DNA from 3 places in the Xanthobacter luteus genome. Region 1 is predicted to be linked to each of the others. Evidence: predicted binding sites of a transcription regulator. Region 1 holds the regulator's gene; each other region holds the start of a gene.
The links. The regulator LexA, encoded in region 1, represses DNA repair genes until DNA is damaged. The targets are predictions, from matches to a motif close to TGTTCNNNNTGTGTTCNG.

Region 1 (9,355 bases):
CGCAGGCGCCGCCCCTGTAGCACAGGAGCGGCGGCAGGCATATGGGCGCCGCGGCGCGCGCCGCCCCGCCATCATCCCGCGCGCCGCGCGCGGCGATTTCAACCTGGGCGCTCAATTGCGCTTCGCGCCCCATCGCATCGCGATCTAGAGTGAGAACGGGCGGACCGCCCGGCCCGAGGGCCGAGGCGACGCGTGGGGTCCCCGGGGGGCGGGCCGATGGCGCAGGCGGGGCAGGCGAGCGGCGGCGGTCGTGGACGAGGGCGCGCGGTGCCCGCCGGCGCCGTGCTGCCGCTGCCCGGCGCGGACCTGCTGCGCCCGGCGCCGGGACCGCTCGCGGGCCTGCTCGATGCGCTCGGCACGCGCGTCGCCAAGGACGCCGCGGCGGAGGCGCGCTCCGGCCGTCTGATCCTGTGGCTGCCGGCGGCGTTCGCGGCCGGCATCGTGCTCTATTTCGGCGCCGACCGGGAGCCCTCGCTGCTTGCCGTCGGCCTCCTGGTGGCGGCGCTCGCGGCCGGCGCCGCCGCCGCGCGGGCGCGCCCGGTCGCGCTCGCCGTGCTCCTGGCGCTGCTTTCGGCCGCGACGGGATTCGCCGTGGCGGGGCTGCGCACCGCGCTGGTGGCGCACGCGGTGGCGGCGCCGCCGGGCTTTCCGGTGCGGCTCTCCGGCCATGTGGAGCGGGTGGAGCGCCGGGCCAAGGGCGACCGCATCCTGCTGCGGCTCGACGGCGCCCCGGTGCGCGGCTTCGCGCACCCGCCGGATCTGGTGCGACTCACCTTGCGCAAGGGCTGGGCGCCGCCGGTGGGCACGCCGGTGACGCAGCTCGCCCAGCTCCTGCCGCCGCTCGGGCCGGCCATGCCGGGGGCCCATGATTTCGGCCGCGGCCCGTGGTTCGACGGCATCGGCGCGGTGGGCTACGGGCTCGGGCGGCCGAAGCCGGCGCCGGACCTCGGCGCGCCGCCCCTGTCGGTGCGCTTCGCCACCGCCGTCGACGCGGTGCGCCAGGCCCTGTCCGCCCGCATCCGCGCAGCGATCGGCGGCACGCCGGCGGCGATCGCCGTGGCGCTGGTGGCGGGCGACCGTTCCGCCATCCCCGACGCGGTGGAGGAGTGCATGCGGGTCTCGGGCCTCACCCACATCCTGTCCATCTCGGGCCTCCACATGGCCCTGGTGATGGGCACCCTGTTCACCGCCGCGCGGGCGCTGCTCGCTCTGGTGCCGGCGCTGGCGCTCGCCTGGCCCATCAAGTCGATCGCCGCCGCGGTCGCGCTCGCCGGCGGGGCGGGCTATCTCGTGCTCTCCGGCAACGACGTGCCGGCGCAGCGCTCGTTCGTGATGGCGGCGCTGGTGCTGGCGGGCGTCGCCGCCGGCCGGCCGGCGCTCACCTTGCGCACCGTGGCCGTGGCCGCGGTGGCGGTGCTGGCGCTCACCCCTGAGGCGGCGCTGGAGCCGGGCACCCAGATGTCGTTCGCCGCGACTTTGGCCCTGGTCGCGGCCTATGAGCAATTGCGCCCGCTGCGGGCGCTGCCGCGGCCGGACGGCGTCCTGGCGCGCGCCAGCCTCGCGCTCGCCCTGTTCTTCGGCGGCATCGCCCTGACCTCGCTGGTGGCCGGGCTCGCGACCGCGCCTTACGGCGCGTTCCACTTCCAGCGGCTCGCGCCCTACGGGCTGCTCGCCAACCTCGCCGCCATGCCGGCGGTCTCCCTGGTGGTGATGCCGGCGGGCCTTATCGGCGTGCTGCTCATGCCGTTCGGCTGGGACGCGCTGGCCTGGCCGGTGATGGGCGCCGGCATCGACGTGATGCTGGCGGTCTCCGATGCGGTGACCGCGCTGCCGGGGGCGGACCAGCGGGTCGGCGTGACGGGCGCGGCGAGCCTCGCCTGCGCCAGCCTTGCCTTGCTGTGCCTGTGCCTGCTGCGCGGCGTGCTGCGCGCGCTGGCGCTGGCGCCGCTGGCATTGGCGGTGATCGCGACGCCGGCGCCGCAGCGGCCGGAGATCCTGATCGCGCCCAATGGGGAAACGGTGGCGGTGCGCGGCGCCGACGGCCGCCTGTCCATCGTCGGCGCGCGCGCCCATCGGCTGGTGGCCGAGCAGTGGCTGACCCGCGAGGGCGACCGCCGGGCCGCCGACGACCCGGCGCTCGCCGCCGCCTTCGCCTGCGACCCTTCCGGCTGCGTCGCGCCGCTGCCGAGCGGCGGCACGCTCGCGGTCTCGCGCCGCGCCGAGGGCCTCGCCGCGGACTGCCTGTCGGCGCGCATCGTCGTCACGCGCGATCAGGCGCCGCTCGCCTGCCCGGCGCGGGTGATCACGCCGGCACTGCTGGAGCGCACGGGGACCCTCGCCTTTGTGGCCGAGGGCAAGGCGCGCAGCGCGGGGCTGAGGGCGCCGGGGGAGGGCGCCATCGCGCCCGCCGGCGACGGGACGCCCGGCTTGACCGGGGACGGCGCGCCGGGGGAGGGCGCGTCCGGGCGCCATTTGCTCGGGCAGGAGATGCTCGGGCAGGAGATGCTGGGGCAGGAGATGGTCTGGGAGGGCATGGCGCGCGGTGAAGCGGTGGCCGACGCGTCGACCGGCGCCGGGCGCCTGGTCGCGGATCCCACGGAGCGCGGGCCAACCGCCAATGCGGCCGCGCAGGCCGCGTCACCGAGCGGGGACGCCTTCGCGCCGCGCGGCTCGGGCGACCGCGGCGCCCTCGCCTGGGGCGGCCTCACGGCGATCCCCACCCGGCCCGCCTTCCGCCAGCGGCCGTGGATGCCGGTTCTGCCCGAACAACTGGAGGCACCGGGGCCGCTCGATCTGGAGGCCCTGGCCGCCGACGCCTCGGACCCGCGCTAGCGCAGGCCGCGCCGGGGGCGCTTCGAGGGCGCGCCGCCGAGGGCTCGCGCGCCGGGAAAATCCGTGCCGGCTGCGCGCGGCCGGCGCCGTCCAGCCCTCAGTAGCGCCGCATCAGGCCGATGAGGCGGCCCTGGATGCGCACCCGGTCGGGGCCGAAGATGCGGGTCTCATAGGCCGGGTTCGCCGCTTCCAGGGCGATGGAGGCGCCCTTCTTGCGCAGGCGCTTGAGGGTCGCCTCCTCCTCGTCCACCAGCGCCACCACGATGTCGCCCGTGTCGGCGCTGTCGCAGCGGCGGATCAGCACGGTGTCGCCGTCGAGGATGCCGGCCTCGATCATGCTGTCGCCGCGCACCTCGAGGGCGAAATGCTCGCCCGAGCCCAGCATTTCGGGGGGAATGTTCAAATTGTGGCTGCGCGACTGGATGGCGGAGATCGGCGATCCGGCGGCGATCCGGCCCATGACCGGCACGGCGACGCTCTGCCCGCCCTCCTCGTCCTCGGCCACGGGGCGCACCCGACCGAGGCTGCCTTCTATCACCGCGGGGGAGAAGCCGCGCCCGCTGCGCGCCGCCGCGAGCCCGGGCGCGACGCTGTCCGGCAGGCGCACCACCTCCAGGGCCCGGGCGCGGTTCGGCAGGCGGCGGATGAAGCCGCGCTCCTCCAGCGCCGTGATGAGCCGGTGGATGCCCGATTTGGAGCGCAGATCGAGCGCCTCCTTCATCTCGTCGAAGGAGGGGGGGACGCCGGTCTCCTTGAGCCGCTCGTGGATGAACCGAAGCAGGTCATATTGCTTGCGCGTCAGCATTCCTCGCCCCCGTGCCATTTGCCCGCCGCCGGTCAAGCCAGCACCCGCAGGGGCCGATCTTGGCCGTCCTGCGGGCCTCCGCCACCGCACCGGGGGCGGAGAAACAAATCATGAACAACCCTTATCTGTTCCTTTTGTGTTCCGCAAGTGGTGAAGATGGCGTAAAGCCGCCCGCGAATGCCAGCGCTTGCGCCTGGGGCCGGCGGATCCCGGCCTCAATCCTGGAACGGGATCACCTCGCAGGGCGCGCCGGCCTCGGCGGCGGGCGCGTCGGCGGGGCGGATCAGGAGCGCGTCGGCCGAAGCCAGCACCGAGAGCAGCGAGCTGTCCTGGACCGGCAGGGGGGTCGCGAGCAGCCCGCCGGCGCCGTCGGCGGCGAGCCGCGCGCGCATGAAGTCCATGCGCCAGTCATTGGCCGGCATGGCGCAGCCGAGCCGGGCCGGAAGCGTCCGGTAGGCCGGGCCCGTCTCGCCCTGGAGCGCGCGCAGCAGCGGCGTCAGGAACAGCAGCCCGCAGACCTGGGAGGACACCGGATTGCCCGGCAGGCCCAGCACCCGCAGGGCGCCGCGCCGGCCGAACATCAGCGGCTTGCCGGGCCGCAGCGCGATCTTGTGCACTTCGAGGTCCACCTGCTCGGCCTTCAGGGCCGGCGCCATGAGGTCGTGGTCGCCCACCGAGGCCCCGCCGGAGGAGACCAGCACGTCGGCCCCCTCATCCACGGCGCGGCGGATGGCGGCGCGGATGACGGAAAGGTCGTCCCCCACCACGCCGAGGTCGATCACCTCCGCCCCCGCCCCGCGGGCGATGGCGGCGAGGCCGAAGGCGTTCGACACCACGATCTCGGCGTCGGCGCCTGAGCCCTCGCCCGGCATCACCAGCTCGTCGCCGGTCTGCAGCAGCGCGACGCGCGGCCGGCGCGCCACCGGCACGCGGGCATGGTCCATGGCGGCGGCCAGCATCATGCCGCGCGCGGTGATGCGATGGCCGGCGGCAAGGCCCGGCGCGCCCTTGGCGAAGTCGCAGCCGGCCTTGCGCACGTTGCGCCGCGCCGCGGTGGGCGCGGTGGTGGTCATCACCGCGCCCTCGCGCGTGGTGTTCTCCTGGATCACCACCGTGTCGGCGCCCGCGGGCAGCACCGCGCCGGTGAAGATGCGCACGCATTCCCCCCGGCCCACGGCGCCCGTGAACGGACGCCCGGCGGCGGATTCGCCGATCACCGCGAGCCGCGCCGGGGTGTCGACGATGTCGGCGGCGCGCACCGCATAGCCGTCCATGGCCGACATGTCGGCCGGCGGCTGGGAGCGGTTGGCGATGAGGTCGCGGGCGAGCACGCGCCCGGCGGCGGCGGATACCGGCACCCATTCCTCGGCCAGCGCCTCCGTTGGGCCGGCGACGCGGCGCAGGGCCTCCTCGACGCTCATCAGTGCCATCAGCGTTCCTCGAACCTCAGAGCGGGGCGGCGCGGAAGGCGCCGCTGCGGCCGCCGGATTTCTCGATCAGCCGCACGCCGTCGATGCGCATGGCGCGGTCGACCGCCTTGGCCATGTCGTAGACCGTCAGCGCGGCCACCGACACCGCCGTGAGCGCCTCCATCTCCACCCCGGTCTGGCCGGTGGTCTTCACCCGCGCGGTGATGCGCAGGCCCGGCAAAGCGGGATCGGGCGCGATCTCCACCTCCACCTTGGAGAGCATCAGCGGGTGGCAGAGCGGGATCAGCTCGTGGGTGCGCTTGGCGGCCATGATGCCGGCGAGCCGCGCGGCGCCGAGCACGTCGCCTTTCTTCGCGTTGCCGGAGAGGATGAGCTCCAGCGTCTCGCGCGCCATGGCGATGGCCCCCTCGGCCACCGCCTCGCGATGGGTCACGGCCTTGTCCGAGACGTCCACCATGCGGGCGGCGCCCTGGGCGTCGAGATGGGTCAGCGCGGGCTCGGTCGGCTCGGTCATGGCGGTGCGGCGCGGTCCTCTGCCGCCGGGGGCGCGGAATCGCGACCGGCCGGCGCGCCGCAGTCTAGGCGCCCGCGCGCCGGCAGGATAGCAGCCGGGCGCGACCGGACCGCCGGAGCGGGGGCGGGGACGCCCACGACGGTCCGGCCGCGGCGCCGCCGCGGTCCGGCGGCTCAGCGCAGGCGGGTCCAGGTCTGCGTCTTGCAGAGCGGGGCCACCACGCAGCCGCGCAGCTTCAGGGTGTTGTCGCCGTCGAGGGTGAGCGAGCCGGAATAGGTCCGGCCGTCCTCGGCATTATAGATGCTGCCGCCGGACCATTCCTTCGGGCCGCCCGAAAAGCCGCTCATGATGGTGAGGTTCTTGAGCCCGCGCCCGCGCTGGCCGGCGTTGGAATTGTTCACGTCCTTGAGGTTCGGATCGGCCTTGAGCCCGTCCGAGGAGACCAGGCGGCCGCACAGAGCGGCGCCGCACCGGTAGATTTCCACCTGCCCGCCGCGCGAGGCGGTCTGCCACAGGCCGGTGGGCTCGGCGGCATGCGCGGCCGGGGACCCGAGCACAGCCGCCAGCGCTAGCGTGCCGAAAGACAGAGCGGACCAGATCGTTCGGGACCTGATAGGTCGCATGGGCATCCTCCCGGAGCATCCGGCCTCTGCGGGCCGGCTCGCCTATTAAGGAGGAAATTCACCTATACGGCAATATCACGCGCCAAGCAGGAGCGAGGTCGCGGAAGCGACATCGTCCTGCCGCATCAGGCTCTCGCCCACCAGGATGGTGCCGATGCCCGCCGCCGCGAGCCGCGCCACGTCCTCGCGGGTGAAGATGCCGCTCTCGCCGATGACGATGCGGTCCTTGGGCACGCGCGGGGCGAGCGTCTCGCTGACCGAAAGGTCGGTCTCGAAGGTGCGCAGGTTGCGGTTGTTGATGCCGATGAGCCGGCAGGGCAGCCGCAACGCGCGTTCCAGCTCCGGCGCGTCGTGCACCTCGACGATGGCGTCCATGCCGAAGTCCGCCGCCGCCTGGGCGAGGTCGAGGGCGAGCGCGTCGTCCACCGCCGCCATGATGATGAGGATGCAGTCCGCGCCCCAGGCGCGCGCTTCGGCCACCTGGTAGGTGTCGTACATGAAGTCCTTGCGCAGCACCGGCAGGCGGGTGGCGGCGCGGGCCTCCTTGAGATAATCGGGCGCGCCCTGGAAGGACGGCGTGTCGGTGAGCACCGAGAGGCAGGCGGCGCCGCCCAGCTGGTAGGCGCGGGCCAGGCTCGGCGGGTCGAAGTCGGGGCGGATCAGGCCCTTGGAGGGGCTCGCCTTCTTGATCTCGGCGATGAGCGCGGTGCGGCCTTCCGCGAGCGTCGCCGCGAGCGCGCCGGCGAACGGGCGGACATGGGACGCGCTCTTCGCCGCCGCCTCGATCTCCGCCAGCGGCCGGGCGCGCTTGGCGCAGGCGATCTCCTGGCGCTTGTAGGCCTCGATGCGGGTGAGGATGTCGCTCATCGGCCGGCCTCCGGGGAAAGCGCTGAGGAGACCGCCACCAGCCGGTCGAGCCGGGCCTTGGCGGCGCCCTGGTCGAGGCTGGCGCGGGCGAGTTCGACGCCCTGCTTCAGGCTTTCGGCGCGGCCGGCCACGAACAGCGCCGCGGCGGCGTTGAACAACGCCACGTCGCGGTAGGCGCCTTCGGCCCCGTCGAGCACCGCGCGCAGGGCCGCGGCATTGTGCGCGGCATCGCCGCCCTTTAGCGCCTGCGGCGGCGCGCGGGTGAGGCCGACGTCCTCGGGGGCGATCTCGAAGGTGCGGATGCGCCCGTCCTCCAGCGCCGCCACGTCGGTCGAGCCGGAGATGGTGATCTCGTCCAGCCCGTCGGAGCCGTGCACCACGAAGGCGCGCTCCGAGCCGAGCTCCCTGAGCACCTCGGCGAGCGGCACGATCCAGGATTTCGCGAACACCCCCACCATCTGGCGCCGGACGCCGGCCGGGTTCGAGAGCGGGCCGAGCAGGTTGAAGATGGTGCGCGTGCCCATCTCCACCCGCGCCGGGCCCACATGCTTCATGGCCGGGTGGTGGGAGGGGGCGAACATGAAGCCGATGCCGGCTTCCGCGATGCAGCGCGCGATGCCCTCGGGCGCAAGATCGAGGCGCACGCCGAGCGCGGCCAGCACGTCCGCCGCGCCCGACTTCGAGGACAGAGCGCGGTTGCCGTGCTTGGCCACCGGCACGCCGGCGCCGGCGACGATGAACGAGGCGCAGGTGGAGATGTTGTAGGAGCTCGACGCATCGCCCCCCGTGCCCACCACGTCCACCGCGCCTTCGGGCGCCGTCACGGGCAGCATCTTGGCGCGCATCACCGAGACCGCGCCGGTGATCTCGTCCACCGTCTCGCCCCGCACCCGAAGGCCCATCAGCAGGGCCCCCACCTGCGCCGGGGTGGCCTCGCCCGACATCATCTTGTCGAACACGTAGGACGCCTCCGCGCGCGACAGGCTGGTGCCGGTCGCGACCTTGCCGAGCAGGGGTTTGAACTGGTCCATGGCGGGTCCTCGGCTCCTGTCTCGTTCCAAGCGGGCGTCGCGGCGCTCAGCCCCTGCTCAGCCTTTGGCCTTGCGCGCGTTGAAATCGGCGGCGAGGTCGAGGAAGTTCTTGATCAGCGCGTGCCCGTTCTCCGAGGCGATGCTCTCGGGATGGAACTGCACGCCGTGGATCGGCAGCCGCCGGTGGGCGAGGCCCATGATCAGGCCGTCGGCGGTCTCGGCGGTCACCTCGAGCGCCTGCGGCAGGCTCTCGCGCTCGACGATCAGGGAATGGTAGCGCGTCGCCTGGAAGGCGCGGTTGAGCCCGCGGAACACGCTTTTTCCCTCGTGGTGGATCTCGCTCATCTTGCCGTGCATGGGGGTGGGCGCGCGCACCACGTCGCCGCCGAACACCTGGCCGATCGCCTGGTGGCCGAGGCACACGCCGAAGATCGGCACCGTGTCGCCGGCCTTGGCGATGAGGTCGAGGCAGATGCCCGCCTCGTTGGGGGTGCAGGGCCCGGGCGAGAGCACGATGGCGTCCGGCTGTTCCGCCAGCACGTCGGCCACCGTCACGGCGTCGTTGCGGTGGACGGTCACCTTGGCGCCCAGCTCGCCGAGATAGTGGACGAGGTTGTAGGTGAAGCTGTCGTAATTATCGATCAGCGTGACGGTGGGGGACTGGGTGGCGGACATCTGGAACTCCGAGCCCCGCGTGCCGCTGTCTTGCGGGAATTGCGGGTGTTACGGCGAGGACGGGTGCGGGGTCAACCGAGCCGGCCAAGGCGGCGCGCGCGTTTCGCCTCCGGCCTTGCCGGAGAGAGCCGGGGGCTCTGCCCGCCGTCGCCCTCCGGCTTGACCGGAGGGCCCATGCGGCGGGCCGAGCGGCGCCCCGGCGATGGATCCTCCGGTCAAGCCGGAGGATGACGGCGCAGGGGTGGCGGCACCGATCCGGTTGCGCGCCCTAACCGCCGCCCTCTCCTCCACGGGGTGAGGCAGCCAGCTGCTCGCGCCTCACCATCGCTCGCGTTGCGTCATCTCCATCCCCCTCACTGCCCCCTCTTGGCGCGCGCGGCGAAGCGCACCGCCTCCTCGCCGGCGCGGAACAGAGCCTTGGCCTTGTTCACGCATTCGAGCTGCTCGCTCTGCGGCACGCTGTCATAGACGATGCCGGCGCCGGCCTGGACGTACATGCGCCCGTCCTTGACGATGGCGGTGCGCAGCACGATGCAGGTGTCCATCTCGCCATTGGCGCCGAAATAGCCGATGGCGCC
Region 2 (9,355 bases), on a different contig from region 1:
AACCGGGGCGCAGCGCGGCGCGGTTCGCGAACGTCGCGACACCCCCACCCCTGCCCTTCCCCACAAGGGGGAGGGGAATTCCCCGGCGTCGCGCCAAGCCCTTCGTCCTCGCGGGGCGGGGAAACGCCCGAGGGAAGGCAGATCCCCTCCCCCGCCGCCCGCGCGGCGACGATGCGCTCAGCCCATGCCGCCTGGAAGCCGTCGATCTGGCGCAGGCCGAGGCGCAGCGCGAGCGCGCCGTCCGGCCCACGCTCCAGCGTGTTGTCCCATTGGCTGTGGGACACGTCGATGGGCCGCACCGCGACCCCATGCTCGCGCGCGTCGCGCACGATCTGCGCCGGGGCGTAGAAGCCCATGGGCTGGCTGTTGAGCAGCGCGCAGGCGAACACCGCCGGGTGGTGGCACTTGATGAAGGCGGAGACGTAGACCAGCTTGGCGAACGAGGCGGCGTGGCTCTCCGGAAAGCCGTAGCTGCCGAAGCCCTTGATCTGCTCGAAGCAGCGCCGCGCGAAGTCCTCGGTGTAGCCGCGCGCCACCATGCGCCCCACCATCAGGCCCTCGAAGGCGTGGATGGTGCCGAGGTTGCGGAAGGTGGCCATGGCGCGCCGGAGCGCGTTCGCCTCCACGTCGGAAAAGCGCGCCGCCACCATGGCAAGCCGCATGGCCTGCTCCTGGAACAGCGGCACGCCCAGCGTCTTGTGCAGCACCTGATGGAGCTCGTCCTTGGGCCCGTGCTCCGGGGCGGGCGAGGGAAACTCCACCTTCTCCTTGCCCGAGCGGCGCCGCAGATAGGGATGCACCATGTCGCCCTGGATCGGCCCGGGCCGCACGATCGCCACCTGGATCACGAGGTCGTAGAAGGTGCGCGGCTTCAGGCGCGGCAGCATGTTCATCTGCGCCCGGCTCTCCACCTGGAACACGCCGATGGAATCGCCCCGGCACAGCATGTCGTAGACCTGCCGGTCCTCCCGGGGCAGATCGGCGAGGCCGACGGCGCGGCCCTCATGCTCCTTCAGCAGGTCGAACGCCTTGCGGATGCAGGTGAGCATGCCGAGCGCCAGCACGTCCACCTTGAGCAGACCGAGGGTGTCGATGTCATCCTTGTCCCACTCGATGAAGGTGCGGTCCGCCATGGCGGCATTGCCGATCGGCACCAGTTCGTCGAGCCGGCCGTGGGTGAGGATGAAGCCGCCCACGTGCTGGGAGAGGTGGCGCGGCGCGCCGAGCAGCCGCGTGGCGAAGGCGACCGCCCGGCGGATCATGGGGTTGGAAGGATCGAGCCCGGCCTGGACGATGTGGGCGTCGGGGATAGCCTCGCCATAGCTGCCCCATTGGGTGGAGGCGATGCGCGCCGTGATGTCCTCGGTGAGGCCGAGCGCCTTGCCCACGTCGCGGATGGCGCTGCGCGGACGATAGCTGATCACAGTGGCGGCGATGCCGGCGCGGTGGCGGCCGTATTTGCCGTAGATGTACTGGATCACCTCCTCGCGCCGCTCATGCTCGAAGTCGACGTCGATGTCGGGCGGCTCGCGCCGCTCCTCGGAGATGAAGCGGGCGAACAAGACGTCGTTCTCCGCCGGGTCCACGGCGGTGATGCCGAGCACGAAGCAGACCGCGGAATTGGCCGCCGATCCCCGCCCCTGGCACAGGATGCCGGCGTCCTGCGCGAACCGCACGATGTCGAGGATGGTGAGGAAATAGCGGGCATAATCGAGCTTGGCGATGAGCGCCAGCTCGGCCGCGATGAGCCGCGCGACCTTGTCCGGCACGCCTTTCGGATAGCGCCGCCGCGCGCCGCGCCGCGCCTCCTCGGCGAGCCAATCCTGGGGCGCCCAGCCCGCAGGCACCGGCTCGTCGGGATAATCGTATTTCAGCTCGCTGAGGCAGAAGTCCACCCGCGCCAGCAGCCGTCCGCTCTCCCCGAGCGCCTGCGGCGCGTCGCGGAACAGGCGCGCCATCTCGGCGGCGGACTTCAGATGGCGCTCGGCATTGGCCGCGAGCCGCCGGCCGGCGGCGGCGATGGGCGCACCTTCGCGCACGCAGGTGACCACGTCCTGCAAATCGCGCTCCTCAGGCGTCGCGTAGAGCACGTCGTTGAGCGCCAGCAGCGGCACGCGGGCGGCGTCGGCGGCCGCCTGCAGCGCCGCGAGGCGGCGCCGGTCGTCGCCCTGAAGGTGCAAGGCGGCGCCGAGCCAGAGCGCGCCGGGCGCCGCCTCGGCGAGGCGCGGCAGGAGGTCGGCCAAAGGGGAAAGGTCGCGCTCCGGCAGCACCGCCAGCAGCAGGCCCGGCGCGGCGGCGAGGAGGTCCTCCAGATAGAGGCGGCATTCGCCCTTCTCCGCCCGCCGGTTGCCCGTGGTGAGCAGCCGGCACAGCGCCCCCCAGCCTTCGCGATGCTTGGGATAAGCGAGGATGTCCGGCGTGCCGTCGGCAAAGACGAGGCGGGCGCCCACGGCGAGCTTGAAGCCCTGCGCCCGCCGGCACAGCTCGGCGTGGGACGGGCCTTCGGGCAGTGCCGGCTCGGCCTCCATCTCGCCGGGCGCGGAGCCGTGGCGCACCGGGCGCACCGGCACCGTGCCCTCGCGCAAGGCGCGCAGCGCCGCGAAGGCGCGCACCACGCCGGCCACCGAATTGCGGTCGGCGATGCCGAGGCCGCAATGGCCGAGCGCCAGCGCCGTCGCCACCAGATCGGCGGGGGCCGAGGCGCCGCGCAGGAAGGAGAAATGCGAGGCGGCGGCAAGCTCCGCATAAAGCGGCCCCGCCCCGGCGCCGGCGCGCGCCGTGCTCATGCGAACAGACCGTGCAGGAACCAGCGCGGGCGCGCGGTCTCGCGTCCGTAGGTGCCCTCGCGATAGAGCCAGAAGCGCCGGCCCTCCTGGTCCTCGACGCGGAAATAGTCGCGCGTCAGCCCCGCCTCCGCCTGCCACCATTCGGGGGCGATGCGCTCCGGCCCCTCGGCGCGCGCCACCTCGTGCAGCGCGCGGCGCCAGCGGAAGCGCAAAGGCGGGCCGTCCGGCACCTCGGCCAGCGCCTCCACCGGCTCGGGCCGCTCGAACAAAGCGAGCGGGCGGCGCGCCGGCAGCAGCGGCGGCAAGGGCGCGGGCCAGTCCGGCGCCGCCATCCCGCCTGCGGCCGGTTCGGCGAGCGCCGGTCGGGGGCGGGCGGCGGCCTCGGGAATGTGGGTGTCGTGGGCGCCAAAGCGCATCACCCGGTGCGCCCCGAGGCGGGCGGAGAGCAGGTCCACCAGCGCGTCCACCTCCGCCTCCATTTCCGCGTCCCGTTGCGCGTCCCCTTCCCCCGCCGCCGCGCCGGCGAAGGCCTGCTGCCGCGCCTCGAGCGGGTCGCTGGCGAGCAGCGAGAGGCGCAGCACGTCGAAGCCGAAGCCGGGGTCGAGCGGATCGGCGAGCGCGGCGAGCTTCTCGCGGAACAGGCCGGCCAAGCGGGCGGGATCGCGCACCGGCCGGGCGGTGGCGGCGGGAATGCGGCGCACCGCGCCGTCGCTGCGGAAGAAGGCGGCCTCCAGGCGGCGCGCGCCGCGGCCCTGCTTCTCCAGCAGCGCGCACAGCTCGCGCGAAAGGTCGCCGAGCACCTTGAGGGCGGTCTCCCTGTCGGCCATGGGCTCGGGGAAGCGCCGCTCCGCCAAGGTGAGCGGCACCGGCCGGAGCGGTGAGATGGGGGGATCGAGGCGCTCCGCCAGCTCGTCGAGCCGGTCCGTCACTTCCGCCCCGAAGCGGGCGGCGAGCGCGGCGCGCGGCTGGGCCCGCACCGCGCCCAGCGTCGCGAGGCCGAGGCCCATGAGGGCGCGCGTCGCCGCCTCCGGCAATTCGAGGGCAGCGACCGGAAGCGGGTCGGTCAGCGCCTGCGCCTCCCCCGCCGCCGGCGCCGCGCCGGGGCGCCAGCGGGCGAGCGTGCGCGCGGCGCGCGGCGTCGCCGCCACGGCGCCGGCGGCGGCGAGGCCCAGGGCGCCGAGGCGGCCGGTGACGTCCTCCCGCATCGCCGCCTCGCCGCCGAACAGATGGGCGCAGCCGGTGATGTCCAGCATCAGGCCGCCCTCGCCCGAGAGGGCGGCGAAGGGGGTCCAGCGCTCGCACCAGGAGGCGAGCGCCGCGAGCAGCGCCGCGTCCGCCGCCGGGTCCTCCTGCGCCACCGCGAGCCGGGGCACGCGGGCGCGGGCGTCGGCGAGCGGCAGGCCGAGCGTCAGACCGAGCCGCTCGGCCGCCGCGTCCATGGCCACGAGGCGCGGCGCGTTGGCGATCTGGCGCACCACCACCACCGGCGCGTCAGGAAGCCGCGCGCCGCGCCGGCGTGCCGCCATCGCCAGCCGGTCGGTGGAAAGGCGCGGCAGGAACACGGCCAAAAGCCGCCGCGCCGGGCGCCGCGGGGTTGAAGCGTCGGGCATGAGCGTTCCACTCCACAATCCAGCGTCCGGTAGGTCCGAGGCGGCTGCGCACCAGTTCCAAGGCGAAGGCCGGCGGGCCGAGGCCGAACGGCAGCGGACAGAGCGCGCCGGCCGGCGCCACCTGCCAGCGTGTCACCGCCGCCGAGGGCTCGGGCTCCGCCCCCGGCCGCAGCAGCAGAGCGAGCGCCCCGCGCTCGCCGGCGCGCAGCGCCAGCCGGCGGGTGGCGGTGAGGTCGAGGACGCGCGCCGTGCCCCAGGGCTCGGCGATCACCAGCGCCGGACCGGCATGGCGCAGCGCGTCCTCGGCGGCGCGCAGCACGCTTGCCGCGTCCGCCGCCTCCACCAGCACCAGAAAAGCCGGGTCGAGCCCGAGCTCGGCGCAGCCCGGCGCATAAAGGCGCCCGCCTTCGCGCACGCTCATGTCCTGGCGCACCCACACCACCGGCCCGCCCAGGCCGGCGGCGAGGGCGGCGGCAAAGCCGAGCATGGCGCCGTGGGCGCCGGGCGCGCCGCAGAACATCTCGTGCAGCGCGCCGCGCGGCAGGCCGCCGCCCAGCGCCGCATCCAAGGGCGCGCCGAGCAGGTGGCGCCGCGCCGGCGCCGCCGCCGGGCTGCCGCACAGGCCGCGCAGGGCCGCGAGGGCGGCGGGCGCGGGGTCCTCCCGGCGGTGCGGGGCACCACCCCCCGCCGCTGCCGGCGCGGGCAAAGCGGCGGCGGGGGAAGACGCCCCCTCCGCCCGCGCGCCTTCCGGCCGCATCCGGACAGGCGCGCGGCCGGCCGGCTCCGGTGGTGACGCAAGGACGGCGACGCCCGTCGCCGCGGCAAGGCTCCGCCGCGGCGCGAACGCCCCTTCGGGCTGCGCTGTCATTTCATGTTCCTCTTTTGTTCTTATGAAAAGCGCTTTCCGGATGGGAGTCAACGGCACCGGATGTGGTGGTGGCGGGGTGCGTCTGCGGCGCAGAGGGCGAGCGGCCCGCGGCGCGGGAGTCCTGCGCCGGACCCCGGATCGGCGCTCCGGCTTCGCTATCGCTTGGCCGGGGAACAGCCCTCGCGCCCCGGCCGACTGCAACGGCGCGCAGCGCCGTGGAAGGAGAGCCGGGGCCCAGCGCAAGAGATCGCCGAAGGCGCTTGTAAAACCAACCGCCCTCGGGTCTTGCCCGCTGCGCGGGAGCCTTGCGCCGGACCCCGGCTCGGCGCTCCGGCTTCGCCGTCGCTCGGCCGGGGAGCGAGAGCTATTTCTGCTCGATGCCGGCGGCGCGCATCAGCTGCGTCCACTTGGTGGTGTCCTGGTCGATGAAGCTGGCGAACGCCGCCGGCGACATGGTGTTGGGCACCGCCCCCATATTGGCGAGCTGGGTCTTCATCTCCGGCGTGCCGAGCAAAGCGATCACCTCTTTGTTGAGGCGGCCGACGATGGCCGGATCCATGCCGGCCGGGCCGAACAGGCCGAACCAGCCGACCGCCTCATAGTCCGGCACCCCCGCCTCGGCCACGGTGGGATAATCCGGGAACAGCTCCGAGCGCGCGGCGGAGGTGACGCCGAGCACCTTGAGGCGGCCCGCCTTGACGTGCGGCAGCGCGGCCGGCGGCGGCGCGAACATGGCCGCCACCTGCCCGCTCACCACGTCGGTGATGGCCGGCCCCACGCCCTTATAGGGCACATGCAGCAGCTTGGTGCCGGTCTTGGCCTCGAACAGCAGCGCGGCGAGATGGGACGCCGCCCCGGCGCCGGAGGAGGCGAAGGCGACGCTCTCCGGCTTGCCTTTGGCGAGCGCGATCAGCTCCTTCACCGAATTCGCCGGGAAATCGGCGTTCACCACCAGCAGGTACGGCGGCGCCGCGGCCAGCGCGATGGGCGAGAATTGCGCCTTCACGTCGTAGGAGGCGGAGGCGGCCGTGGGGGACGGCGCCAGCGCCCCGGTGGCCGCCATCAGCAGGCGGTAGCCGTCGGGCGCCGAGCGGCTGACGGCGGCGGCGCCCGTGGTGCCGGCGGCGCCGGGCCGGTTCTCCACCACGAAGGTCTGGCCGAGGCGCTTCTGCAGGTCCTGGGCGATCAGCCGGCCGAGCAGGTCGGTGCCGCCGCCGGGCGCGAACGGCACCACCACGGTCACCGTCTGGGTCGGATAGTCCGCCGCGCCGGCGGGCGCCGCGAGCGGCGCGAGCAGAGCCCCGGCGCAGGCCAGGGCCAATGCGGATCGTCGGTTCGGTATCATCTTATCGTTCCCCTTCTTTTTGGAAGCACTCACAGCACGGCGGTGGCCTGAAACTCGATCAGGAGACCGGGATCGGCCAAATGATTGACCTCGACGATGGTGCTCGTCGGCAGCTTGTCCTTAAAGAATTCCATCCGCGCGGCGACGATTTCTTTGAACTGGCGGATGTCGGTCGTGTAGACCACGAGGGAGACGATATCCTCGAGCGTGCCGCCGGCCTCGCGCATGATGAGGTCCATGTTGCGGATCGCCTGGCGGGTCTGCTCCGCCATGTCCCCCGGCCCCACCAGCTTGCCCTCGGCGTCGCGCGACAGCTGGCCCGACAGGAAGATGAGGGACTGCGGATTGTCGATGCGAATATAATGGTGGTAGATGGTGGACCGCACATTGGCGAGGTTCTTCGGGTTTCCGCGGGTGATCTTGCTGGCCATCTTCTTCTCCTCGATGCTCGAATTCTTAAAAAATCGGGGCGCGGGCTCACACGATGGACGTGCGCAGCGTCATGAGCCCTTCGGCGGCGACCTCCACGCGGTCGCCGGGGCGCAGGTACAGCGCGCTGGCATTGGGCTGGCCGACCGCGACGCCGTGCGGCGAGCCGGTGGTGAAGACGTCGCCCGGCTCCAGCACCACGTGGCGCGAGAAGTGGGCGATGATGTCGGGGATCTGGAAGATCTGGTCGCCGGTGTGGAAGCGCAGCCGCTCGCGCCCGTTGACCGCGCAGCTGATCCACATGTCGGCCGGATCGCCGCTCTCGTCGAGCGTCACCAGGAAGGGGCCGAACGGCCCGAAGCCGGGCATGTTCTTGGCGGTCCAGAAGCGGGTGCCGGAGCGCACCTCGCGCCGCTGGACCTCGCGCGCGGTGAGGTCGTTGAGGAGGCTGACGGCGAACACGTAGCCCATCGCCTCCTCCCGGCTCACCTTGTAAGCGCGGCGGGCGATGACGAAGGCGAGTTCCGGCTCGTAGTCGAACTCGACGATGCCCTCGGGGCGCTCCACCTCGGCGTCCTGGCCGGTGAGGCAGGCATTGAGCTTCACGAAGCCGGTGGGCTCGTCCGGCATCTCGGTGATGAGCTGGTTGCGCTTCAACTCTTCCAAGTGGGTGCGATTGTTCTTGCCGACGCAGATGACCTTGCCGGGATCGGGCAGCGGCGGCAGCACGGCGACCGCATCGAGCCGATGCCGCGCCTCGGGCGCGAGACCCGGATCACGCAGGAGCGCCGCGGCAAGATCGGCAAGCGCGGACGTGTCGGTGCCGAAGCGGGCGATCTGCCCCTTCAGCGTGGGGGCGAACCGGTCCACATCCGGCCCGCCGGCGGTGGCGCGCGGCACGTCCACCACGGCCTCGCCGAGGACGATGCCCCAGCTGACTTCCGCAGGTGCCCCGTCTGCGCCGGGCGGGCGGAAGGTGGCGAGCCTCATGAACATCTCCTCGGGCTATTGGGCGACCATTTTTGGACAAAATGCCATTTTGATCGCCCAATCGAACCCTCCTGCCGGACCAATTGTCAAGCCGCTTGCGCCATATCTTTCTCCTGGATAGGTTGCGGCACTCGGCGGAAAATGGTCGCCCAAATGCTCGACGCCCTCCATCGCTCCCGCGGATCGACCCCGATCCGGGACCTCGTCCTCGCCGCGATCTCCGACGGCACGCTGCCCAAGGGCGCGAAGCTGCCCACCGAGCGCGCGCTCGCGGCACGGCTCGGCCTGTCCCGCGCCGCCGTGCGCAAGGAATTGGCGGCGCTGGAGGTGGAGGGCCACGTCACGCGCAAGGTGGGCTCCGGCACCTATGTGGCGGAGCGCGTCGGCGCCGCGGCGCTGCTCACCGGCGTCAGCCTGCATCAGCTGTTGGAGGCGCGCATCGTCATGGAGCCGCAACTGGCCGCGGTGGCGGTGGCCAATGCGACGCCGGCCGACCTGCAGCAGATCGAGGGCTGGCTGGGCAAGTGCGCCGCGGCGGGCGACGTGGACGCCTTCGAGGCCGCCGACCACGGCTTTCACGCGGCCATCGCCGCGGCCACCCACAACGGCCTGCTGATCGCCGCCTATGATCTCATCTGCGGGCTCAGGGCCAGCGGCGAATGGCGCGCGCTGAAGCTGCGCCGCAATCTCGACGCGCCGGGCCGCAAGGCGGACGTTTTGGTGGAGCACCGCGATGTGTTCGAGGCGCTCCGCGACCACGACCAGGCGGCCGCCCGGGAGGCGATGCTGCGCCACATGACGGGCGTGCGGCGGAACCTGTTCCCGGTGTGAGGCTCAGCCCGCCAGCAAAGCCTCGACGCCGGCGGCGCGCGCGAGCAGCGCCGCGTCCGCGCCCGGCGCACCGGCCAGCATCAGCCCCACCGGGGCGCCGCCTTGGCCCGCCAGCGGCAGGGAGATGGCGCAGCCGTCGATCATGTTGATGAGGGTCGGGTTGCGCAGCGCCAGCAGGTTCACACGGCCATAGGCGGCTTCGTCGGTGGCGAGGTCGGCGATCCTGGGCGGCAGGATCGGCGTGGTCGGCAGGGCCAGAGCGTCGAAGGGCGCAAGCCGCGCCCGCGCCCGCGCAACGAGGTCGCGCCGGCCGGCGACGAGGTCGAGATAGTCCGCCGCGCTCTGCCCGGCGCCGCGCTTGATGCGCACCGACACGCGCGGGTCGTATTCGGCTTCCTTCTCCGCCAGTAGCGCGCGGTGCACCGCGAAGCTCTCCGCCGCCGTGAAGCCGCCTTTGGCGTTCAGGCCGGCGATCTCGCCGAATTCGGGGAACGGC
Region 3 (9,355 bases), on a different contig from region 1:
TGCGCTTCTCCGACGAGTTCGTGCGCCACAAGGCGCTCGACGCGGTGGGCGATCTGGCGCTGGCCGGACTGCCGCTGCTCGCCCGCTACCGCTCGTTCCGCGGCGGCCACAAGCTGAACTTCGCGGTGGTGGACTCCCTGCTCGCCGACCGCGCGGCCTTCGCCGTGGTCGAAGAGGCCGCCCGCCCGGTACGCGACACTGTCGGTGTCGAGATGGGCGTCTCCGCCCCGGTGCCGGTGTTCGCTCCGGACATCTGAGCGCCTCGCGCGCAGCTTCATCAACCTCCTCGCCCGGCGGCACCGCTCCGCCGGGTTTTTCCTTTTTGGGCCGGGAAAACCGCACCCCAAGCACGCCGGGCGCCGCCGGCGCTCCATGCCGGAGCGGCGCGCACCGGCACTTGTGACCCCCACGACACACCCTCTTCAGGGAAATGCTTTGCCGGGCCGCCGCCGCCACAATACCGGCCGAAAAATCCCCTACCCGCCTTGAAGGCGAGGCGCGGGCGGGCCGGCAGCCGAGAGCGGGGGCTGGGGACGGGGGGAATCGCGACGTGATTTCCTTCATCGCCAGGCTCCTATAGAAACCCTGCAGCCCAACGGCGCGGCACGGAAACGGATCGTGATGGCATCTTCGACCGAAGCTCACACGTCGCGCGCGAGCCTCAGGGGCGCCCTGTGCGCCCTCTCGCTCGCCTGCACGCTGCTGCTGTCCGCCTGCGCCAGCGACAAGGACGACGTGCTCATCCCCGACGAGCCGGCGGAAAAGATCTACAATGAGGGCCTGACCCTGCTGCGCAAGCAGGAGCCCGACAAGGCGGCGGCGCGATTCGAGGACGTGGACCGCACCCATCCCTATTCGGAGTGGGCGCGCAAATCGCTCCTGATGGCCACCTATTCCTATTTCGAGGCGGGCAAGTACGACGAGGCCATCACCACCGGCCGGCGCTACGTGGCGCTCTATCCCGGCTCGCAGGACGCGGCCTATGCCCAGTACCTCGTCGCCTCCTCGCTGTACGAGAACATTCCCGACATCACCCGCGATCAGCGCAAGACCCGCCAGGCGCTCGAGGCCCTCGAGGACGTGATTCGCAAGTATCCCAACACGGAATACGCCGCCACCGCCAAGCGGAAGATCGAGGTGGCGCGCGACCAGCTGGCCGGCAAGGAGATGATGATCGGCCGCTATTATCTTGAACAGCGCAACTACACGGGCGCCATCAACCGCTTCAAGGTGGTGGTCACGCAATACCAGACCACCCGGCAGGTGGAGGAGGCGCTGATGCGCCTCACCGAGGCCTACATGGCCCTCGGCGTGGTGAGCGAGGCGCAGACGGCGGCCGCGGTTCTGGGCTATAATTTTCCCAACAGCACGTGGTACAAGGACGCCTACAAACTGGTCTCCGCGGGCGGTGCCACGCCCCAGGAGAACAAGGCGTCCTGGATCAGCCAGGCATTCAAGAAGATGGGGCTCGGCTAAAGGTCCATGCTCTCCTCGCTCTCGATCCGGGACATCGTCCTTATCGAGAAGCTCGATCTCTCCCTTGCGGATGGGCTTACCGTCCTCACCGGCGAGACGGGAGCGGGCAAGTCGATCCTGCTCGATGCCGTCTCCCTCGCCCTCGGCGGGCGCGGCGACGGGGCGCTGGTGCGCCATGGCGCCCAGAAGGGTCAGGTGACCCTGGCCTTCGACCTCGCCCCCGACCATCCCGCCCACGACATCCTCGCCGGCGCCGATCTGCCGGACGAAGGCCCGCTGGTGATTCGCCGCGTGCAGATGGCGGACGGGCGCACCCGCGCCAGCGTCAATGAGGAGCAGGTGAGCGTGCAGACCCTGCGGCTCATCGGCGCGAGCCTGATCGAGCTGCACGGCCAGCACGACGACCGCGCCATGGTGGACGCCTCCACCCACCGGGCCCTGCTCGACGCGTTCGCCGGCGTCTCGGATGCGGCGGCGGGTCTCGGCAGCCTGTGGCGCCTGTGGCGCGACGCGCTGGACAATGCCCGCGCCGAGCGCGCCCGCATCGCCGCGGCGGAGAAGGAGGCGGACTTCATCCGCCACGCGGTGGAGGAGCTTTCCGCCCTTGCTCCCAAGCCCGGCGAGGAGACGCAGCTCGCCGAGCGGCGCTCGGCCATGATGCGCGCCGAGAAGATCGCCGGCGACCTCACCGAGGCGCTCGATGCGGTCTCCGGCGGCGCCTCGCCCGTCCCCGCGCTCGCCGGCGCCGTGCGCCGCCTGGAGCGGCGCGCCGGCGAGGCGCAGGACGTGGTGCGCCCGGCGGTGGAGGCCATCGACCAGGCGCTCAACGCCCTTGAACTGGCGCGCGGCCACCTGGAGGCCGCGCTCGCCGACGCGGCTTACGAGCCGGCGGAGCTGGAGCGCATCGAGGAGCGGCTGTTCGCCTTGCGCGCGGCGGGCCGCAAATACGCCTCCCCGGTGGACGACCTGCCGGCGGTGGTGGCGCGCTTCACCGCCCAGCTGGAGCGCCTGGACCAGAGCGTCGCCTATCTCGCCGGCCTCGAGAAAGTGTGCGCCGACGCCGAGGCCGCCTACCGCGCCGCCGCCGACCAGCTCTCCCGGGGCCGCCATGCCGCCGCCCGGCGCCTCGACGATGCGGTCGGCGCGGAGCTCGCGCCCCTGAAGCTCGAGCGCGCCGCCTTCATCACCAAGGTGGAGAGCGATCCCGCCGCCGCCGGGCCGGACGGCTACGACCAGGTGGAATTCTGGGTGCGCACCAATCCGGGCACGCGGCCCGGCCCGCTGATGAAGGTGGCCTCGGGCGGCGAGCTCGCCCGCTTCCTGCTGGCGCTGAAGGTGGTGCTGGCGGACAAGGGCTCGGCGCCCACTTTGGTGTTCGACGAGATCGACACCGGCGTCGGCGGCGCCGTGGCCGATGCCATCGGCCAGCGCCTCGCGCGCCTCGCCGGCAAGGTGCAGGTGCTGTGCGTCACCCATGCGCCGCAGGTGGCGGCGCGGGCGCGGCACCATCTGCTGATCGCCAAGGGCTTTGCGGACGGCGGCGCCGGCGCGCTTGCCGACGCCGAAGCGCCGGTGACCACCTCCGTGGCGGTGCTCGATGCGCGCGACCGGCGCGAGGAGATCGCCCGCATGCTGGCCGGCGCCACGGTGACGGCGGAGGCCCGCGCGGCGGCGGAGCGGCTGCTGAAGACCGCGCGCTAGCTTTCGAAGTCGCGGATGCGCGCGGATGGCTGCTGCCGGCGCATCGCCGGCCGGACTCTCGCCGCGGCCCTGCGCGAAATCTCCGCGGCGCGCCTCACTCCTGGCCCGGCTTGTCCTGCCTCAAGCTCTTCACCGCGCCGCGGCGCGCCTTGGCGTCGAGCCGGCGGGTCTTGGAGCCGAGGGTCGGGCGGGTGGGACGGCGCGGCGGGTCGACCTTCAGCGCCGCGCGCACCAGCTCCACGAGGCGTTCGATCGCGTCCTCGCGGTTGCGCTCCTGGGTGCGGAAGCGCTGGGCCTGGATCACCAGCACGCCCTCGCGGGTCAGGCGTCGCCCGGCCAACGCCGAGAGGCGCAGCTTCACCGGCTCGGGCAAGCTCGGCGAGCCGGCCACGTCGAAGCGCAGCTGCACCGCGCTCGACACCTTGTTCACGTTCTGCCCGCCGGGCCCGGAGGCGCGCACGAAGGCGAGCACGATCTCCTCCTCGGGGATGCGGATGCGGGGCGATATCTCGATCATGATTCGAAGCTTCCGGGCCGCCGCAGCATAAGCGGTTCCCGGCGCGCCCGCATGCGCCGGCGCCGCGGGCGCGCTGTCGGGGCGCGGTGCGTCCCCGGAGCCGCCGCGGCCGCAAGCGCCGGCCGGCTCAGACGGTCCGGCGCGCGAACGGCGCGGCCCTATCGCGGAAGGCTCAGATGGCGTGCCGGTTGGCGGTGGGGCCGAAATGCTCCACGTAGCGCGGGCTCAGCGCCGAGACCGGCAGCATGATCAGCACGTCGGTGGTGCCGAACTGATGGTCCACCACCGCGCCGTCGCCCACATAGCCGCCGAGCCGCAGATAGCCCTTGATCAGCGGCGGCAGCGCATGGAGCGCGGCCTTGGGGTTGATCTCGGCCTTCGGCAGGCGGTCCATGGCGGTGTAGCGACGCTCCACCGCGCGGGCGCGCCATTCCTCGGGCGCGCGGGCGTTGTGGTGGAGGAAGGACAGCGGCAGAGCGAGCGCATCCGGGTCGGTGCCCTCGAGGCTGGCGCAGCCGAACATCACGTCGATCTTGTTGCGCAGGATATAGGTCCACACGCCGTGCCAGAGCAGCTCCACCGTGCGCTTGTTGCGGTAGGGCTTCAGCACGCAGGAGCGGCCGAGCTCCAGGAACTTCAGGCCCGGATGAGCGGCGATGATGCCGGAGACGTCGAACTCGCCCTGGGTGTAGAAGCCGCCGTGGCGCTGCGCCACCTCCTGCTTCAGCAGGCGGTAGGTGCCGACCACCTTGGGCTTGCGGCGCCCGAGCACCACCTTGCCGGCCTCGTGGTCGAGCACCAGGATGTGGTCGCAGATGGTGTCGAAGCTGTCCATGTCGCGGCGGGCGAGCCGGGTCGCGGCGTCCGGCACCGCGGCCATCTCCTCGTAGAACACCTTGTAGCGCAGGCGCTGGGCGCGGCGCACGTCGCGCGCGGTGCGGGCGAGCCGCACCTCCAGCGGGCCGAGCCGGCCGAGCACCACGCTCGCCTTCTGCGGCACCGCCTCGCGGTGGCGGATGCCCGAATAGGCGCGGAAGTCGGTGACGAGCTTCTGCGGGTCCGGCAGGAGCGGCTTGGGGGGCAGGTCCGTCTTGTCCGCCGAGAGCTTGTCGGCAAAGAAGGGAAAGGCCGAGTCCTTGCCGAACCACGGCTGCGGGAACAGCGGCGCACCGAACGGCACCGGCTTCTCGCCGAGCTTGTCGGACGCCGGCTTCAGGCCCGGCCACTTGGCGAAGCTCTCCTTGGCGACGTCGATCCCGCGCCCCACCAGCGCCGGAAAGTCAAAGCCCGGATCGTTCTGTCCGATGCGTTTCATGGCAACGACCCCCTCCCTCGGGCCGCCGCGGGCGGACTGCGCGAGCTTGCGCTCCCGCCCCTCCCCGGTGTCAAAGGGCATCCCGTGTCTCGACGCGCAGCCACACGCGACGGCGTGTACGGCTGCGCGCCCATCCCCTGCCGGTTGTACGCCGGGTGATCGAGATGAACACCATAGTTTTCGGACGGCCGTGTGACAATCTTTCTCGCCCATTCGAGCCGTTCCAGGCGGCCCTCCCTCGCGCCTCGGGAGCGCGCGGCGCGAGGAGGGCCAAGGCCTTGTGTCGGTTCGCCGAGGGCCGCGACTGACGCAAGGTCATGCCGAAAAGCCCGGCGACGGCTGACAGGCCGCTCGGGGCGGGCCGCCGCACCCATGGCGGCGCACGAATCGCGCCCGTCGGCGGCCGCCAAGGACCGTGCGGCGTCCGGCCGACGGCACCATCCCGGCCCCGCCCGCCCCCGCTGCGGCGCCGCCCCTCCCCCGCGCCCGCACAGACGGCCCGTTCGCGAAAGATGACGCGCCTGATCGCGCCGCAGGGCGCCGACCTGCGCGGCGCGACTTGCGCGCGGGCATTGCCCCGCCGCACCGCCGATGCTAGCGGCTCGGGGGCAGGCCGCTGGCATCGCGCCAGCCTCTCCGTCCATGGGGCACCTCACGATGACGTCTCGCCGCATCTTCTTCGCCCGCGCCGCCGCGCTGCTCGCGGGCCTCGCCGCCGTGACCGCGCCCGCGCTGGCGCAGCCGCGTCCCACACCCGCGAACGTGACCGCGGTGACGCTTCCCGGCGTCGGCCCGGTGAACATCCTCACCTACAACGCCGCCTTCGTCTCCGGCGACCCCGCCACCCGGCGCGTGGTGCTCGAGGCCCCCAACGGGCGGCGCTGGGCGGTGGTGGTGCCGGCGCTCTATGCGGACGTGCTGAACATGCCCGTGGGCCAGAACCTCGTCATCCGCGTGCTGCCCGGCGTGGTGACGGCGCTCGGCAAGGCGCGCCAGGGGCGGCCGGGCGAGGTGCTGGCGGAGGAGGTGCTCGACGCCGGCCTGCCGGGCTGGCCGCAGGACTTCGGCGTGCGCAAGGTGACCATGACGACGATCTTCGTGGCCATCGACCGGGCCGCGGGCACGGTGACCTTCGAGGGCCAAGACGGCCTCGCGCGCACCATGGCCGCCACCGATCCCAAGGTGCTGAACGACCTGCAGCAGGTGCAGCCGGGCGACCTCGCGCAGATCTCCTATTTCGAGGGCCTCACCGTCAACGCCGTGCGGTGAGCGGCGGGCGCGAAAGCGGCCCGGAGGGAAGCGGCGCGCCGGGCAAGCGGGCGGCGGGGCCCCGCCCCGCGACCCGGATCCAGCGAATGGCCTCAGCGCGCAGTGTTGGCGCGTGCCACAAGTGCGTGCCGTTGGCGCGTGCCGTTGGTGCATGCCTGGTGGCTGCCCCGAACGGGCCCCGGGGCGCGGGCCGGGCCGACGCGAACGCCAGCCGGCGGTCGAGCCCGTGAGCGATGACGCCCGCCCGCCTCAGGCCGCCGCGCGCGGGCGCTCGGCGGCGGCGCGGTAGGCCAGCGCCTCGGCCAGATGGCGCCGGCCCACGGCGTCCGCGCCGTCGAGGTCCGCCAGCGTGCGCGCCACCTTCAGCACCCGGTGATACCCGCGGGCGGACAGCCGCATGGCATCCGCCGCATCCTTCAGCAGCGCCGCGCCGGCGCCGTCCGGCCGCGCCACCGCGTCGAGCAGCGGGCCGGAGGCGGCGGCATTGGTGCGCACCTCCGGCCGGTCGAGGGCGGCATAACGCTCGGCCTGGATCTCCCGCGCCATGGCGACCCGCGCCGCCACTTCGCGCGAGCCCTCGGCGGGCGCCGGCAGAACCAGGTCCGAGGCGGAGACCGCGGGCACCTCCAGATGGATGTCGATGCGGTCGAGGAACGGCCCGGAGAGCCGCGCCTGGTATTCGTCGGCGCAGCGCGGCCCCCGCTTGCAGGTGAACCCCGGCTCCCCGGCGCGCCCGCAGCGGCAGGGATTCATGGCGGCGATCAGCTGGAAGCGGGCGGGATAGGTGACGCGGTGGTTGGCCCGGGCGATCAGCACCTCCCCGCTCTCCAGCGGCTGGCGCAGGCTGTCGAGCACCTGGGGCGTGAATTCCGGCAGTTCGTCGAGGAACAGCACGCCATTGTGGGCGAGCGAGACCTCGCCGGGCCGCGCCTTGATGCCGCCGCCCACCATGGCGGCCATGCTGGCGGAATGGTGCGGGGCGCGGAACGGGCGCCGATCCAGCACGGCGCCATTCTCGAGCGCGCCCGCCACCGAGGCGATCATGGACACGTCCAGCATCTCGGCCGGCGAGAGCGGCGGCAGGATGGAGGGCAGGCGCTGGGCGAGCATGGACTTGCCCGCCCCCGGCGGCCCGACAAACAAGAGATTGTGCCCGCCGGCGGCCGCCACCTCCAAAGCCCGCTTGGCCGCCTCCTGGCCGCGCACGTCCCTGAGGTCCAGCGCCGCCACCGAGGGCTCGCCCATGCGCGGCTCCGGGCGGGACATCACCTGGCGGCCCGAGAAGTGGTTGGCGAGCGCGATGAGCGAGACCGGCGCGAGAATGTCCATGTCCGGGCTCGCCCACGCCGCCTCCGCCCCGCAGGGCGCGGGACAGATGAGCCCGTGCCCGCGCGCATTGGCGCCGATGGCGGCGGGCAGCACGCCGGCCACCGCCGCCAGCGTGCCGTCGAGGCCGAGCTCGCCCACCACGGTGAAGCCCGCGAGCGCGTCCGCCGGGATGGCGCCGATGGCGGCCATGAGCCCGAGCGCGATGGGCAGGTCGTAGTGGGAGCCTTCCTTGGGCAGGTCCGCCGGGGCGAGGTTGATGGTGATGCGGCGCGCCGGCAGCGCAAGGCCGGAGGCGATGAGCGCCGCGCGCACGCGCTCCTTGGCCTCGGTCACCGCCTTGTCCGGCAGGCCGACGATGGTGAAGGCGGGAAGGCCGGCGGCGACGTGCACCTGCACGTCCACGGGGCGCGCCTCCACGCCCTCGAACGCCACCGTCGCCACGCGCTGGATCATGCGCGCCCCCTGAAGCCCATGATTGCGGAAGGCTACCGGAGCACGCGGAACGGCGCAAGAACGAATTAAGAACATCGATTGCCCATTCCCTCGCGGGCGAACCGCGCTTAGGGTGCGGCGCCGGTACCGGGGGAGGCTGACATGGGGGCGACGCGGTTCCGCTACGTGGTGGTGCTGCTCCTGTTCATCATCACGATGGTGAACTATGTGGATCGCGCCGCCATCTCCTACGCCATCCCGGCGATGGAGGCCGAGCTCGGCCTGTCCAAGCTCGATGCCGGCACCATCCTCGGCGCCTTCGGCATCGGCTATGCGGTGACCACCCTCGTCGGCGGCTTCGCCGTGGACCGCTACGGCGCGCGCGCCGTGCTCGCGGTGGCGGCACTCATGTGGAGCCTGTCCATCGGCCTCACCGGCGTCGCCACGGGCTTCTTCACGCTCTATCTCGCGCGCACGCTGCTCGGCGTCTCGGAAGGGCCGAACTTCCCGGCCATGACCGGCGCGCTGGCGCGCTGGCTGCCGCCCGATCAGCAGGCGAGCGCCCACGGCTATGCGCTGCTCTCGGTGCCGGTGGCGCTCGCCATCGGCGGACCGATCGTCACCCAGCTGCTGGCGTTGCTGGACTGGCGCTGGACCTTCGGCGTCCTGTTCGCGCTCTCGGTGGGCTGGGTGCCGCTGTGGTATGTCCTGTTCCGGGACGATCCCGCCCGCTCGCGCCACGTGAACCCGGCCGAGCTGGCCGAGATCCGCGCCGGGGCGGCGGCGCCGCCGCCGGCGGCGCGCATCTGGCCCGAGCGCGCGATGCTGCGCGCCTTGCTCACCAACCGGACGCTGCTCGCCAATTACTGGGCGTTCTTCGTGTTCGGCTACTTCCTGTTCTTCTTCATGAGCTGGCTGCCGAGCTACCTGCATCTGGTCTACAAGCTCGAGCTCACCACGGTCGGCGCCTTCACGGTGGTGCCCTGGCTCGCCGCGGCGGTGGCGCTATGGGCGCTGGGGCGCTGGTCGGACCACCTCCTGAAGACCACCGGGCGGCTGCGCGTGGCGCGCTCCTACCTCATCGCCGGCACCCAGTTCGTGGCGGCGCTGGCGGTGGTGCCGGTGGCGTTCGCCGACAATCTGTGGGTGGCGATCGCCGGCATCACGGTCGCGGTGGCCGCCTCCATGGGCGCCAATGCCACCTATTACGCCGTCAACGTGGACATCGTGCCCGCGCGCGCCGCCACGGCGCTCGGCATCATGGATTTCGCGTTCGCGCTGGCGGGCTTCATCGCCCCGGCGCTGACCGGCTTCGT

Region 2: a site for LexA is predicted at 5,269-5,286, ahead of ABLE88_RS16300 (ImuA family protein). Genes of this name have one in related genera too.
Region 3: a site for LexA is predicted at 8,117-8,134, ahead of ABLE88_RS22725 (YifB family Mg chelatase-like AAA ATPase). Genes of this name have one in related genera too.

What each region holds. Positions count from the first base shown of each region.
Region 1 covers NZ_JBDZDO010000001.1:54,320-63,674, reverse strand. Annotated here, with positions in the region: gene ABLE88_RS00395 (ComEC/Rec2 family competence protein) at 268-2,832, shown strand; gene lexA (transcriptional repressor LexA) at 2,930-3,637, opposite strand; gene ABLE88_RS00385 (molybdopterin molybdotransferase MoeA) at 3,853-5,067, opposite strand; gene moaC (cyclic pyranopterin monophosphate synthase MoaC) at 5,084-5,581, opposite strand; gene ABLE88_RS00375 (DUF2147 domain-containing protein) at 5,755-6,204, opposite strand; gene trpC (indole-3-glycerol phosphate synthase TrpC) at 6,280-7,071, opposite strand; gene trpD (anthranilate phosphoribosyltransferase) at 7,068-8,102, opposite strand; gene ABLE88_RS00360 (anthranilate synthase component II) at 8,160-8,777, opposite strand; gene trpE (anthranilate synthase component I) at 9,131-9,355, opposite strand, start outside.
Region 2 covers NZ_JBDZDO010000005.1:190,898-200,252, reverse strand. Annotated here, with positions in the region: gene ABLE88_RS16310 (error-prone DNA polymerase) at 1-2,786, opposite strand, end outside; gene ABLE88_RS16305 (DinB/UmuC family translesion DNA polymerase) at 2,783-4,396, opposite strand; gene ABLE88_RS16300 (ImuA family protein) at 4,278-5,264, opposite strand; gene ABLE88_RS16295 (Bug family tripartite tricarboxylate transporter substrate binding protein) at 5,629-6,585, opposite strand; gene ABLE88_RS16290 (RidA family protein) at 6,639-7,040, opposite strand; gene ABLE88_RS16285 (fumarylacetoacetate hydrolase family protein) at 7,087-8,028, opposite strand; gene ABLE88_RS16280 (FadR/GntR family transcriptional regulator) at 8,182-8,859, shown strand; gene ABLE88_RS16275 (amidase) at 8,863-9,355, opposite strand, start outside.
Region 3 covers NZ_JBDZDO010000009.1:126,916-136,270, forward strand. Annotated here, with positions in the region: gene lpxC (UDP-3-O-acyl-N-acetylglucosamine deacetylase) at 1-257, shown strand, start outside; gene ABLE88_RS22700 (outer membrane protein assembly factor BamD) at 622-1,476, shown strand; gene recN (DNA repair protein RecN) at 1,483-3,177, shown strand; gene arfB (alternative ribosome rescue aminoacyl-tRNA hydrolase ArfB) at 3,272-3,694, opposite strand; gene olsB (l-ornithine N(alpha)-acyltransferase) at 3,867-5,009, opposite strand; gene ABLE88_RS22720 (hypothetical protein) at 5,667-6,278, shown strand; gene ABLE88_RS22725 (YifB family Mg chelatase-like AAA ATPase) at 6,528-8,060, opposite strand; gene ABLE88_RS22730 (MFS transporter) at 8,202-9,355, shown strand, end outside.